Regions from separate parts of the Exiguobacterium sp. UBA5002 genome, predicted to be linked through region 3. Evidence: riboswitches for the same ligand, from Rfam matches in the RefSeq annotation. Region 3 holds a riboswitch; each other region holds the start of a gene.
What was found. A riboswitch is a leader RNA that binds a small molecule or an ion and turns the genes downstream of it on or off. The one in region 3 is predicted to bind lysine.
Positions count from the first base shown of each region.

Region 1: it holds a riboswitch for lysine, as region 3 does, so the genes downstream of both, B4C70_RS13405 (aspartate kinase) here and B4C70_RS00820 (amino acid permease) in region 3, are expected to answer to the same signal.
Region 2: it holds a riboswitch for lysine, as region 3 does, so the genes downstream of both, B4C70_RS14675 (Na+/H+ antiporter NhaC family protein) here and B4C70_RS00820 (amino acid permease) in region 3, are expected to answer to the same signal.

Region 1 is NZ_DGYQ01000045.1:43,519-48,071, reverse strand. Features, by position in the region: gene dapA (4-hydroxy-tetrahydrodipicolinate synthase) at 1-327, opposite strand, end outside; gene B4C70_RS13410 (aspartate-semialdehyde dehydrogenase) at 345-1,337, opposite strand; gene B4C70_RS13405 (aspartate kinase) at 1,351-2,550, opposite strand; lysine riboswitch at 2,663-2,840, opposite strand; gene argH (argininosuccinate lyase) at 2,911-4,281, opposite strand; gene B4C70_RS13395 (argininosuccinate synthase) at 4,278-4,553, opposite strand, start outside.
Region 2 is NZ_DGYQ01000048.1:74,783-79,335, reverse strand. Features, by position in the region: gene B4C70_RS14695 (ABC transporter ATP-binding protein) at 1-446, opposite strand, end outside; gene B4C70_RS14690 (methyltransferase) at 459-1,118, opposite strand; gene B4C70_RS14685 (heme oxygenase) at 1,208-1,528, shown strand; gene B4C70_RS14680 (hypothetical protein) at 1,651-2,388, shown strand; lysine riboswitch at 2,481-2,659, shown strand; gene B4C70_RS14675 (Na+/H+ antiporter NhaC family protein) at 2,771-4,354, shown strand; gene htpG (molecular chaperone HtpG) at 4,420-4,553, opposite strand, start outside.
Region 3 is NZ_DGYQ01000005.1:11,428-15,980, forward strand. Features, by position in the region: gene B4C70_RS00810 (GGDEF domain-containing protein) at 1-744, opposite strand, end outside; gene B4C70_RS00815 (MarR family winged helix-turn-helix transcriptional regulator) at 881-1,336, opposite strand; lysine riboswitch at 1,502-1,690, shown strand; gene B4C70_RS00820 (amino acid permease) at 1,822-3,303, shown strand; gene B4C70_RS00825 (hypothetical protein) at 3,384-3,566, shown strand; gene msrA (peptide-methionine (S)-S-oxide reductase MsrA) at 3,636-4,553, shown strand, end outside.

The sequences.
Region 1 (4,553 bases), on a different contig from region 3:
TTTATTGTAGTACGGTGTGACGAGCATCGCTGCATCCGCACCGAGGCGCTCTGCGAGTAACGTCTTCTCGATTGTTGCTGCCGTGTTGTTCGAACCCGTTCCGGCAATGACGGGTACTCGTCCTGCCGTGATTTGAACGGCAGTCGTCAGGAGTTGTTCGAATTCCGTGTTCGTCAGTGTCGATCCTTCTCCTGTCGTCCCTCCAACGACAAGTGCCTGAATTCCTGCTGCGAGTTGTTGCTCGATTAAGCGTTCAAATACGTGTAAATCCAACTCGCCTGCTTCATTAAATGGTGTGACGAGCGCTGTACCTGCTCCTTTGAACATGAAGAACTCCTCCTTTTTTATGAATGAATCGACTGTTCGATTGCTTGGCGTGCGACTTGTACGGCATTCGAGGCGGCACCTTTTCGAATGTTGTCGGCTACACACCAGAGATGGAACGTGTTCGCGAGACTATCATCTTGTCGAATCCGACCGACGTAGACGTCGTCCGTACCACTTGCATCGAGTGGCATCGGATAACGCGTATTCGCGACATCATCGATGAGGACGACGCCCGGTGCGCCTTCAAGTGCTTCACGGATCGCTGCAACCGTCGTCGGCTGCGTAAACGTGACGTTGATCGCAACCGAGTGAGAATTCGTGACTGGAACACGCACACATGTCGCGCTGACTGGTAGTGCTGGAAGATTGAAGATTTTCCGTGTTTCGTCAATCATCTTCTGCTCTTCTTTCGTATAGCCGTTCTCAAGGAACACATCGATATGTGGCAAGATGTTATCGTGAATCGGATGCGGATAATTGACGGGCTCTTCTCCGCGTGCTCCACGTGCCAGATCCTCGATTCCTTTTTGACCAGAACCGGATACGGCCTGATACGTCGTATAGTTGACACGCTCGAATCCCAGTGACTGGAGCGGTGCTAAGGCGACGACGGATTGAATCGTCGAACAGTTCGGATTTGCGATCAAGCGGTCCGTTGCTTGAATCGCTTGCGGATTGACTTCTGGCACGACGAGTGGAATCGTCTCCTGCATCCGGAAGGCACTTGAATTATCAACGACGAGTGTTCCGTTTTCAGCTAGTAACGGGGCATATTGCTCACTGATCGTTCCGCCCGCTGCGAACAACGCGACATCGATCCCGTCTTCCGTGATGTTTGGCGTCAGCGCTTGGATCGTAATATCTTCTCCCTTGAACTGTACCGTGTTCCCTGCTGAACGAGCAGAAGCGTAAGCGGACAGGCGGCTGACCGGGAAGTCCAGTTCGGCTAGTACTTGTAACATTTTTTGACCGACGGCGCCGGTTGCTCCGATGACGGCTACATGATACATTCTGTTTTCCTCCTTATAACTCGAACGCGTTTGCAATCGCTGCAACCGTCCGTTCAATATCTGCTTGTGCAATCGTGTATGAGATGCTGATTTCTGAAGTCGTAACTTGATAGAACGGAATGTTCTCTGCTCGGAAGATTGCGAACAATTTCGAAGCGACACCTGTTGCATCCCGCATCCCGATTCCGACGACAGATAATTTCGCGTGTTGATTATGGCGATCGACCTTGACTGTCGTGAAGCGATCCATGATGTCTTTCAATGCTTCATCGAGGAACTCTTCCTCATCGAGTGGACATGAGAACGATAAGAAAATGTCACTGTCGAACGTCGTTTGACTGATCATGTCGATGTTGACGTGGCGATTGGATAAAAGTTCGAAGATATCGGCTACTGCTGCATTCGTTTGCGGTACGTGTTTGATTGATACCGTCAAGACGTTCTTCGTCACACTGACACTCGTCACCGCTTTTTGTTCCATTGTTTCCGTCGCTTCCATGATCCATGTTCCCCTTTTCGATTCAAGTGTTTTCCCGACGAAGATGTGTACGCCATATTTTTTTCCTAGTTCGACACTTCGCATTTCCATGACCTTCGACCCGAGGGCGCTCATTTCCATCATCTCATCATACGAGATATGTGGAATCGGTTGAGCGGCGGCATGGATTCGCGGATCAGCTGTATAGACACCGTCGACATCCGTGTAGATTTCACACCGTTTATCAAGGACTGCCGCAAGGGCAACAGCCGTTGTATCCGATCCACCACGTCCGAGCGTCGTGACATCACCGAGTTCGTTGACACCTTGGAATCCAGCGACGATGACGACATCATATGTTTCGAGTTTTTGTCGTAATAGATTTCCATCAATTTGTTTGATCTTACTTTTCGTATGCAATCCCATCGTACTGATTCCCGCTTGAGCGCCTGTTTGCGATAACGCTTTGACGCCGAGTGAGTTGAGGGCGATGCTGAGTAATGAAATCGTCTGTTCTTCTCCGATGGCAAGCAGTCGATCGAGTTCTCTTCGCTCGGGGCGATCCGTGATGGCTTGCGCCTGAGCGATCAAAGAATCTGTCATCTTGCCCATCGCCGAAACGACGACGACGAGTTTTTCACCTTCGGCTGCGCGACTCTTCAAATAATTCGCAATAGACTGAATCTGTTCGACAGTCGCAACCGAGCTTCCACCAAATTTAAGTACAGTTGTCACAATCCTATCTCCTTTGTCCCGATACAGAAAAAAACGACGGGCCGGTAGGAGCGTTCCTACGGCCCGTCGTTATCACGATCGGACAAACGAAGACAAAGTCATTCGTTCTTTTACGTAAGATAGCGCTCCGAAACATCGGTTTCGGCAGTACAACGGATCTTAACCGTTGTACCAGCAAACAAGAAGAAGCATCTTCTCGTTCACTTCGGCGGACTTCCCCTTTCACATCATTCGGCATGCTTGCCTTCAAGAATGATGCTACTCATGTCATCCGCGCCTCTATCTGTCGGTTGTTAGTTACAGTTATAGCAGACATCTTTTGTTAAATCCAGTCATTTGACTGTTTTTTTTCAAAATTCGTCAATTCGCAAGATGCTGTTTCGCGAGTTCGAGTTGCTCCGACACGGCAGCAAACCCTGTCCCGCCGTAGCTAGTCCGGCGTGCTACTGCTTGAACCGGATCGAGGAGCGGATAGACGTCTTCCGTGATATCAGGATGGAACGTTTGATACGTCTCGAGGTTCAAATCCTTCAGGAAACAACCGTTCTGCACACAGTAAAGGACGGCTTTGCCGACGATTTCATGCGCTTCCCGGAACGGTATGCCTTTCGTTACAAGGTAGTCGGCGAGTTCCGTTGCATTCGAGAAGTCTTGCATTGTCGCCTTCTTGAGCGCTTCGGTCTTAAACGTCGCAGATTCAATCATTCCGGTGAAGATTTGAACGGATTGGAGAACGGTATCTGCTGTATCGAAGACCCCTTCCTTATCCTCTTGCATGTCTTTGTTGTAAGCGAGTGGTAATGCCTTCATCGTCGTCAAGAAGCCCATCAGATTGCCGTAGACGCGCCCCGTTTTCCCACGAATCAATTCAGCGAAATCAGGATTTTTCTTCTGTGGCATCATGCTCGACCCTGTCGAGAAAGCATCAGACAACTCGATGAAGCCAAATTCTTGCGATGCCCAGATGATGATTTCTTCACAAAAACGCGAGAGATGCATCATGACGGTAGAGGCGATCCCGAGGTATTCGATGACGAAATCGCGGTCGGAGACAGCGTCGAGACTGTTCGGATAGATTGACTCAAAACCGAGCAACTCGGCAGAACGGAAACGATCGATTGGGAATGTCGTCCCCGCGAGCGCGCCTGCCCCGAGCGGTGATTTCCGGATCCGCTTTTGATTATCCGTCAACCGTTCGACATCACGTTCGAACATCCAGAAATAAGCGAGCAAGTGATGGGCAAGCGAGATTGGTTGTGCCCGTTGCAAATGCGTATAACCTGGCATGACCGTCTCGATATGTTGCTCCGCTTGTTCCGTGATGACCGATTGGAGCTCGCGTAATGCCGTCGTCAACGCTTCAACATGTTGTTCCATCCATAGATGTAAATCCGTTGCGACTTGATCGTTTCGGCTCCGTGCCGTATGCAGTTTTCCTGCAACCGGACCAATCTGTTCCGTCAATAGACGCTCGAGATTCATGTGAATGTCTTCATCTGCTAGCGTATACACATGATCCGCTAACGTCGTTTCCAGTTGCTTCAGTCCTTGCTCGATTTGTGTCCACTCGTCTTGAGCGAGGATCCCTTGTTCAAATAGCATCTGCGCGTGTGCGAGACTGCCTTTTAAATCGACGCTCGCTAATTTTTGATCGAACGTGATCGATGCTCCGAAGGCTTCCGCTTGAGCGGAAGCACTTTCCGTAAAACGTCCACCCCAGAGTTTGGTCATTTCGTGACACCCGCCTGACGATGTACGCTCGCATGCGTCGAAACGGCAAGTCCGTGTAATTTGATGAAGCCTTTTGCTGCTTCATGATCGAACGCGTCTTCTTTCGTATACGTCGCAAGTTTCTCATCGTAGAGTGAGACAGCGGACTGACGACCTGTCACGGTTGCGTTTCCTTTGAACAGTTTAACGCGAACTTCTCCTGTGACGTCCTGTTGTGTCGCCGTCAGGAATGCTTTCAAGCCTTTTGTCAATGGTGCATGGAAGAGACCGTT
Region 2 (4,553 bases), on a different contig from region 3:
AGATAGACCGGTGCATCTTTCATGAAGCAACCGACAAGTGCCAGTTTTTGTTTCATCCCTTTTGACATCTTGCGGATTTTCGTCTTCGTCTCAAAAGGAAATCGTTTCAACAACAGTTGTCGCCGTGCCGGATTGCTACCGTGTAGTCGTTGCATCAAATCCAGCATGTCTGCTCCCGTCATGTCTCCAGGTAAACTAATCTCCCCCGGCAAATAACCGACCAACTGCTTCACCTCTTTACTTTGCTTCCAGCAATCAAAACCACCGATCGTCGCCCTTCCATCGTCCGCAACCATTAGTCCCATCAAATGTCGGAGTGTCGTTGATTTTCCAGATCCGTTTGGTCCGATGAAACCGAATATCGTACCCGGATCAACTGTAAAACTGACATCGAATATTCCACGCCCCGGTGCAAACTCTTTCGTGACATGCTCCAAACGGATCATCGTCCGACCTCCTCATCCCCTATTTTTCTCATCACTGTATTGATACCCGTTTTGAAGCAGTTTGTTCGGATCAAAACGATAGATGACGAATCGCTCGTCATGATTTTTTTCATAGAGGTCTCGTAATCGAATCTCATCGATTTGCTCGAATACGGTATGGCGCTCCAGGTACTCCCGGTATTCATCGGTCGGGTAATACAAGATGAGATCAACCGAACGCGGGGAACGTTCGACCGAACTTAAAATGTGATCGATCACTTTCATGAAAATTTGTGAAGAGAATGGATTAAAGAAATAAAACTTATTCGCCTCATCCGGAATGGTATACTGCTCGGCATACGTCTGTTCGAATCGCAAACTTCCGGAACGCCGCTTCCTTCGACTTTGGTATTTCGCCATATTCCGAAGTGCGTCCTCGTAAAATTGTCCATTCATCTCGATTCCGATGACGGAACAGTCGAATCGGTCATGTAAGTAAAAGTTTAAACGCCCTTTCCCACACCCGAAATCGATGACAGTATCCTCTTTTTGAAACGGATAGGTTTCGCATAATTCGCCGAGTGCCGCATAAGGCGTCGGTTCATAGCGATTGTAGTGACTAAACACACCATAAAGGTGTTGCATCTCAATGGTCTCAATTCGTAATCGTTGATCATATTCCTGTTCATTCATCGTCTTTTGTTCCTTCTTTCCGGCATTCTTTCCCTCATCGTACTATACTGAAGAAGTACGTTACTCGTTTTTTGAAAGGGGATTTTATGATGATCGTCGTTACGAACCGGATTAAAGTCAAAAAGGGGATGGCTGCAGCTCTCGCTCCTCGTTTTACGCGTCCAAGTGGACTTGATACGATGGACGGATTCATCCGTGTTGAGGTCTTATTGACGCAAAACATCGAAGAACACGATGAAATGAACGTCAACATGTACTGGGAAGATATGAAGAGTTTTCAAGCGTGGCGGGAAAGTGACGATTTCAAAGCGTCACATAGTCGACCTGCGAGTAGTGAGGCAGGAGAATCGCCAATGCTCGGCAGCGAGATTCTGACATATGAAGTCGCTTCGGTCAAAGAACGCGCATGATGCACGAAAAGGACTCGTATCGAGTCCTTTTTTATATACCTATATACAAATAATGAAAGGGTCGAATTGTCATAAATGGTATTATTTGTTATCATAGTGCCATTACAGAGAGAGGGTCCTTCATGAATTCATTAACTATATTTGAACAAGCCATTCGTAGCTTACCTGACGATCGTACGTTACGACGTGATGAATTATGGACGGACGATTTTTTATTGCAACAGGAGAACGAGCTGACCGTCTATTACTCTCCGATTGGCGAATATGTCAATACTGAAGCAAAAGTCGTCATCATCGGGATCACACCAGGTTTTGAACAGATGCGAATCGCTTTCGAAGAAGCGACGGATGCCCTTCATCATGGTGTTTCATTAGAAGAGACGGCACGCCTCGTCAAATATACAGCAAGCTTTGCCGGAACGATGCGACGTAATCTCGTCCAGATGCTTGATACACTCGAACTTCCAGCATTACTAGGAATTGAGACAACGGCTAGCTTATTTCATCAACACCAGGAATTGTTACATCCGACGTCGCTGTTAAAGCAACCCGTCTTTTATCGCGAAAAAAATTACTCGGGTCATCAACCGAAGATCAATCGTAGCCCTTTATTGAGGCACTACGCGGAAGAACACTTCGTCGCTGAGATCAATCAGTTACAAAAAACAGCGTTATTAATTCCACTCGGTCGGGTCGTCGAGACGCAAGTCCGTGGATTGATTCATGATGGACGAATCGAACAGCATCAGCTTCTTTCCGGATTCCCCCACCCATCTGGCGCGAACGGTCATCGAAAAAAACAATTCGAGGAAAACCAAGCCTATTTGATGAAACAGCTCATTCAACATTTTGCTGAATAAACAACTTTATCTTAAATTATCAGAATATATGGTTGAATCGCTTCTGAAATACATGATAAAGTGTCCATAAGAACAGAATATGACTATTCTATCGATGAGGTAGAGGCGCGATTTCAATCAGTACTTGGTCCGAGGATGACAACGAAGACGACTACAGGAAAGGTGACATCGCCGAAATGACAGTATGTGTCGAGCATATCGTCGTTGGTCGATTCGGGAAACACCCGATCGATTGCCATACATAACAATTGTATGGAGCGCTCCAATTCGGCTAAGAAAGACGCATCCAGCGAGGGTGTCGGCTTTGTTGCCGGTGCCCTTGCTTTTTTTGTGCCGCGGGGTCTCATCTTTAAGCTATTTATTAAAGAGGAGGATATTTTTCATGGTCAACTATTCAGATTCCATTATTGCCCTTGTACCTGCTTTACTAGCTATCTTATTAGCCATCTTTACCCGAAAGGTCGTTCTTTCGTTAGGTGTCGGCATTCTCGTCGGTGCCCTGTTACTCCACCGTTTTAACCCGATCGATACGGTAACCTATCTCGGCAAGAACATCTTCAGTCTCTTTTGGGCAGACGGTGCCTTGAACGAGTGGAACGTCTTATTGCTTGTCTTCTTGTTATTGCTCGGCGTCCTTTCCACGCTCATTCAGACATCAGGTGGCGCTCGTGCCTTCGGTGAATGGGCTTCTACTCACGTCAAGACAGCGCGTGGTGCACGCTTAGTTGCCTTCGGACTCGGTATCTTGATTTTCATCGATGATTACTTCAACAGTCTCGCTGTCGGCAACGTCAGTCGTCCGTTAACGGATCGCCGTGGTGTCTCACGTGCGAAGCTTGCCTATTTAATTGACTCAACAGCTGCGCCTGTTTGTGTCATCAGTCCGCTTTCGAGTTGGGGCGCATTCATCATCTCCATCATCGCCGGTATCTTAACGACGCACTCGATTACGGATTACTCAGCGTTTAGTGCTTTCATGATGATCGTTCCAATGAACTTCTATGCGATTTTCGCGTTACTTTTAACACTTTACATCGCTTACTCTGGCGTCTCTGTCGGACCGATGAAACAGCATGAACGCCGTGCCGCGAATGGTGAACTTTTTGATGCGTCAAAAGGAACACCGATGGGGATGGCAAAAGAGGTCAACGAACATACGAACGGAAAAGTCCGGGATCTCGTCGTTCCGATCGTCGTTCTCGTCATTGCTACGATCAGTGCGTTGCTCGGAACAGGTGCTCAGGCACTTGCAGCCGACAATCGCCCGTTTACTTTAATTGGAGCATTTGAGGCAACAGACGTCACACGTTCACTCGTCGCAGGTGTCGTCATCAGTTTAATCGTTGCTTTCCTGATGCTGATCGGACGGAAAATTCCGGGCCGCGATTACCGTGCAAGCATCGTTGCTGGTATGCGTTCGATGTGGCCAGCAGTCGTGATTCTGTTATTTGCTTGGACGATCATTGCTGTTATCGGTGATATGAAAACAGGCGATTATCTCGCAAGCTTCATCAGCAACTCGATTTCTGCTTCGTACTTGCCGTTCTTATTATTCTTGATTGCCGGCTTGATGGCATTCTCGACAGGAACAAGTTGGGGCACATTCGGGATCATGTTGCCAATCGGTGCGGATCTCGTCATGGCTGTCGATGCTTCACTCTTGTTACCGACGCTTGCTGCTGTTCTTGCTGGATCTGTCTTCGGTGACCATTGTTCACCGATTTCCGATACGACGATCCTCAGTTCGACAGGGGCTGGATCCCATCATATCGATCACGTTACGACACAATTACCGTATGCGCTAGTCGGTGCCGTCACTGCGGCAGTCGGTTATTTAGTCATCGGTTTCACGGAGTCTTCGGTCTTCGGTTTCATCGGAGCTCTTGTCACATTCGTACTCTTTGTCGTCGTCTTGAACGTTCTCTCGAAAAAAGGCGAAACCGCTTCGGATTTACAAACGGATTGATGAAACACTTTACGAAAAAAGGCATTGGATGCGCGCATCCAATGCCTTTTTTATATCTATTCGTTTCACACCATCAATAAACACACATCATTCGCGAACGCTACTGGATCCTCGAGTGGGAGTCCTTCGACAAGCAATGCTTGTTGATACATTAGTTTTGTATAGCGCTCGAATTTTGAACGATCGTTTTGATACGCCG
Region 3 (4,553 bases):
ATCTCCGGCGTCATGACCATATGTATCATTGACGTGCTTGAAGAAGTCGATATCAATCAAGACAAGTGAATACCCTTGATCCGTTGAACCGACAAGTGACAGTGAATCATCGAGACGCCGCCGATTGGCAAGTCCGGTCAAAGCATCCGTCATCGCTAGTTTTTGTTGATACTGAATGTTTTCGAAGTGACGGCGTAATTCCGTCAGCAGTCGAAAAGCAACAAAGCCAGCCAATAGATTAAAAAAGATATAAGCGATTGAAATTTTAAAGAATGTCGACCAGCTGTTTGTCAGGATATAGATGGCAGGTAACGAATAGAGAACACCAATTGACACCAATAATTGAAAATGGCGTGTCGAGACATGAACGAATCGACGTACGATTCCGATCGTCGTAATGATTAAGACGATAATCAGTGTGGACAGATAAAAACCCTCCATTTGATCGACGGGTGTCAAAAAGTAACGTGTCCCGATGATCATTATACCGGCGACGATGGCGCTCGGGAAACCACCGAATAGCATAGCGATCGCGACTGGGATGATTCGTAAATCCACACGGGCGACATCGATCTGAATGCCATTGAATATCAACAAAACTGCAATCAGACCACAGACACTTCCCAATATGAGGCGTGTACTCCAGCTGGAATTCAGCGAAATACGTGGTCGATTCCGAAATGGTAAGAATAAGAGAGTAGTCGTCGTGAACAGTAGACAAAAGTTAATGATGAATTGATTCATGATGGACAACAAATCCTCCCAACTCCCCAGCTAACAGATTTCCATATATATACTCCAGTATACTCATCTAGGTAACGGTTAGACAGAGGTAAATGTTTAGATAAAACATAAAAAACGGTAGAAAATCTACCGTTTTTTATGAAGACGAAGTGAGCGTATCCTCATCCATCGTCAGTAAAATCTTATCGAAGACGCGAATCATCGTTTCCAGTTCTTCTTCTGTTAAAGTTCCGAAGCGATCTTGTAAATAGTTTCTTCGGACGACCTCGAGTTCCCGAAAAGCACGCTCTCCGTCATCCGTCAAAGCAAGGACAATCGAGCGACGATCTTCCGTCGAGCGTGTCCGTGTGACATATCCTTGTTTATACAGCTTATCCGTCAAAGCAGTGACTTGACTCGTCGCGAGCTCAAATTGTTCCGCAAGAAGCGTCGGGCGCTGAGGACCATTTTCTGAAAGGCTTCGTAAGATGAAAAATTCACTCCGGGTCGCCGTTCCTTCAAATAGCCGGTTAAGTTCACGTCGCAGGGTACGAAGAATGACACGCATTTGTTCCTCGAGTCGATAAGTTAGCAAATCACGTTCCTGTGGCATGCAAGCAGCATCCTTTCTCTCAGTGGACTTCTACCATTTAGTGTACTAAACATATCGGATTTTTACCATCGACTACCCCAGATTCGAAAAAGGCAATTGACAATTTCGTGGCGTTTTGTGTAATATGGCGTAGTAATAACTAACTTAATTCAGTTCTCACTCAACCAGTGGGATGGAGGTTGCAGTTCTTAAGAGTACGGTTACGGATGTCGTCAAGCGACAGATGAGGTGACCTGAAAGGAAGAATTGCCGAAATCAATCATCGCTTTGAAGATGATCGATTGGGATTAGATCAAATAGGTCTAATACTGTCACAAGTCGGGTATCACCTACTTGTGGAGAGCTATCTTTCACGACGGTAGAATGAGGCGCATCCATTTTATTATGTTGCCTTCTCATCTTCCATCTGGAAGATGAGGGCGCTTTTTGTTTTTTCATTCAAAAAGTGTCCTCTCAAAAATTTATTAAAGAGAGAAGCGAACGAAATGAACAATCTAGATGTGAAACAAACAACAGATTCGACAGCAGAAGGATTAAAACGTGGATTACAAGCCCGTCATATGTCGATGATCGCCATCGGTGGAGCGATCGGAACAGGACTCTTCATTGCGTCCGGTGCTTCCGTCGCAGCAGCAGGACCAGGTGGGGCGCTCCTATCATATGCAATCGTTGGTCTGATGGTCTACTTCCTCATGACAAGTCTTGGTGAAATGGCAGCGTACATGCCGGTCGCCGGATCCTTCTCGACATATGGAACGAAATTCGTCGATCCATCATTCGGCTTTGCACTCGGCTGGAACTACTGGTACAACTGGGCAGTCACGATCGCAGTTGAACTCGTCGCAGCACAAATCGTCATGACGTACTGGTTCCCGGATGTTCCTGGATTTTATTTCAGTGCCTTATTCCTCTTACTCATGATCGGCTTGAACTACTTCTCCGTTAAAGGATTCGGGGAAGCGGAGTATTGGTTTGCGATGATTAAAGTCGTTACCGTCATCGTCTTCTTAGTCGTCGGTGTTGCGATGATTTTCGGTGTCTTTACATCGGAGCCACCGGTTGGCTTTAAAAACTTTGCTCTTGGCGATGCGCCGTTCGTCGGTGGGATTCCTGCCGTCATCGGAATCATTCTTGTTGCTGGATTCAGTTTCCAAGGAACGGAGCTCGTCGGGATTGCCGCGGGTGAGTCAGAAGACCCGAAAAAGAACGTTCCTAAAGCAGTCAAACAAGTTTTCTGGCGTATCTTACTTTTCTACGTCTTCGCGATTTTCGTCATCGGAATGCTCATTCCGTATACGAGTCCGAACTTGGTTTCGAATGACATTACGGACGTAGCGGTTAGTCCGTTTACGCTCGTCTTTGAAAAAGCAGGTCTTGCGTTCTCAGCAGCACTCATGAACGCTGTCATCTTGACGTCTGTTCTATCTGCCGGAAACTCAGGCATGTATGCTTCGACACGGATGCTGTATACACTTGCGCGCCAAGGCGATGCACCGAAGTTATTCGCGAAAGTCTCGAAAAACGGTGTGCCCCGTAACGCCTTGCTTGCAACAGGTGCAGTCGGTGCGCTCTGTTTCTTGACGTCGATGTTTGGTGGACAAGTCTACCTGTGGTTACTCAATGCTTCCGGGATGACAGGATTCATCGCATGGCTCGGGATTGCGATCAGTCACTATCGCTTCCGTAAAGGATTCGTTGCACAAGGTCACTCGTTGAAAGACTTACCATATGTTGCACCAGCGTTCCCGTTCGGTCCGCTGTTCGCATTCGGTCTTTGTTTCCTTGTCATCGTTGGTCAAAACTATGCCGCATTCCTCGCTGATCAAATCGATTGGGTCGGGATTGCTGCGACGTACGTCGGTATTCCATTGTTCCTTGCCTTCTGGTTAGGACATAAATTTAAAAACCGGACGTCGATCGTTCGTTATGACGAGATGGACTTCCCGGAACATCCACGTCAATCTTAATCAGTGAGCCACCTTCAAATGAAGGTGGCTTTTTAGATGTCGCTTCAAGTAAGATGAAAGAAAAACAGGAGGCGATCTTCGTGAATTACTGGTACCACTTTAAGCGTGCCTTCTTACCGATCGCATTATTGCTTGTGACGCTTGCCTTGTACCAAATGATCTATCGTTTGAATAACATCTGGTATTCGCTTGGAGGACTTCTTCTTGTCTTTGCGGCGATTTACTTCGTCATGCGTCGTCTAAAAGCGAACCCAGAGGATTGAATGAGCAGGAAAGTCGAGTCCATTCTCTGAACGCGGTAAAATAGACACATACAGAGGAGGGGAAGATAGATGGCAAAAGCAATATTTGCAGGTGGTTGTTTCTGGTGCATGGTCAAGCCATTCCATAAATATGATGGTGTAGAGCAGGTCATTTCAGGATATACCGGTGGTCATACAGAGAACCCGACTTATAAAGAGGTCTGTTCGGAAACGACAGGTCACTTGGAGGCGGTTGAAGTCACGTACGATCCGTCCGTCATTACGTACGAAGAATTACTCGAGATCTTCTGGCGTCAAATCGACCCGACAGATGGTGGAGGTCAATTCAATGACCGTGGTGAATCGTACCAACCGGCTATCTTTTATGTCGATGAAGCACAGCGTGAAGCAGCTGAACGTTCGAAAGCAGAGCTTGACGCATCAGGACGCTTCTCGCGTCCGGTCGCGGTAGAGATTCGTCCAGAAAAGCCGTTTTGGCCAGCCGAAGAATATCACCAAGATTATTATAAAAAGAATCCGTTCCGTTATCAGATGTATAGTGTCGGCTCAGGTCGCGCGAAATTCATCAAAGAAGCGTGGAAGGACCACGGTAAGGAAAAAGAACTGAAAGAGCGTCTGACACCCATTCAGTATAAAGTCACACAAGAGAACGGGACAGAACCCGCTTTCCGTAACGAATACTGGGATGAAGAACGTCCAGGACTGTACGTCGATATCGTTGACGGCACACCACTCTTCACATCGAAAGATAAGTTCCAGTCAAACTGTGGTTGGCCAAGCTTCGCTAAACCGATCTCAGAAGACAAGATGGAAGTCGAACTCGACACGAGTCACGGGATGACGCGGACGGAAGTGCGTTCTGCGAATGCGGATAGTCACCTCGGTCATATCTTCGATGATGGTCCGACAGAACTTGGTGGTCTTCGCTATTGTATCAACTCAGCAGCATTACGATTTATTCCGCTTGAAGAGCTTGATTCGGCAGGA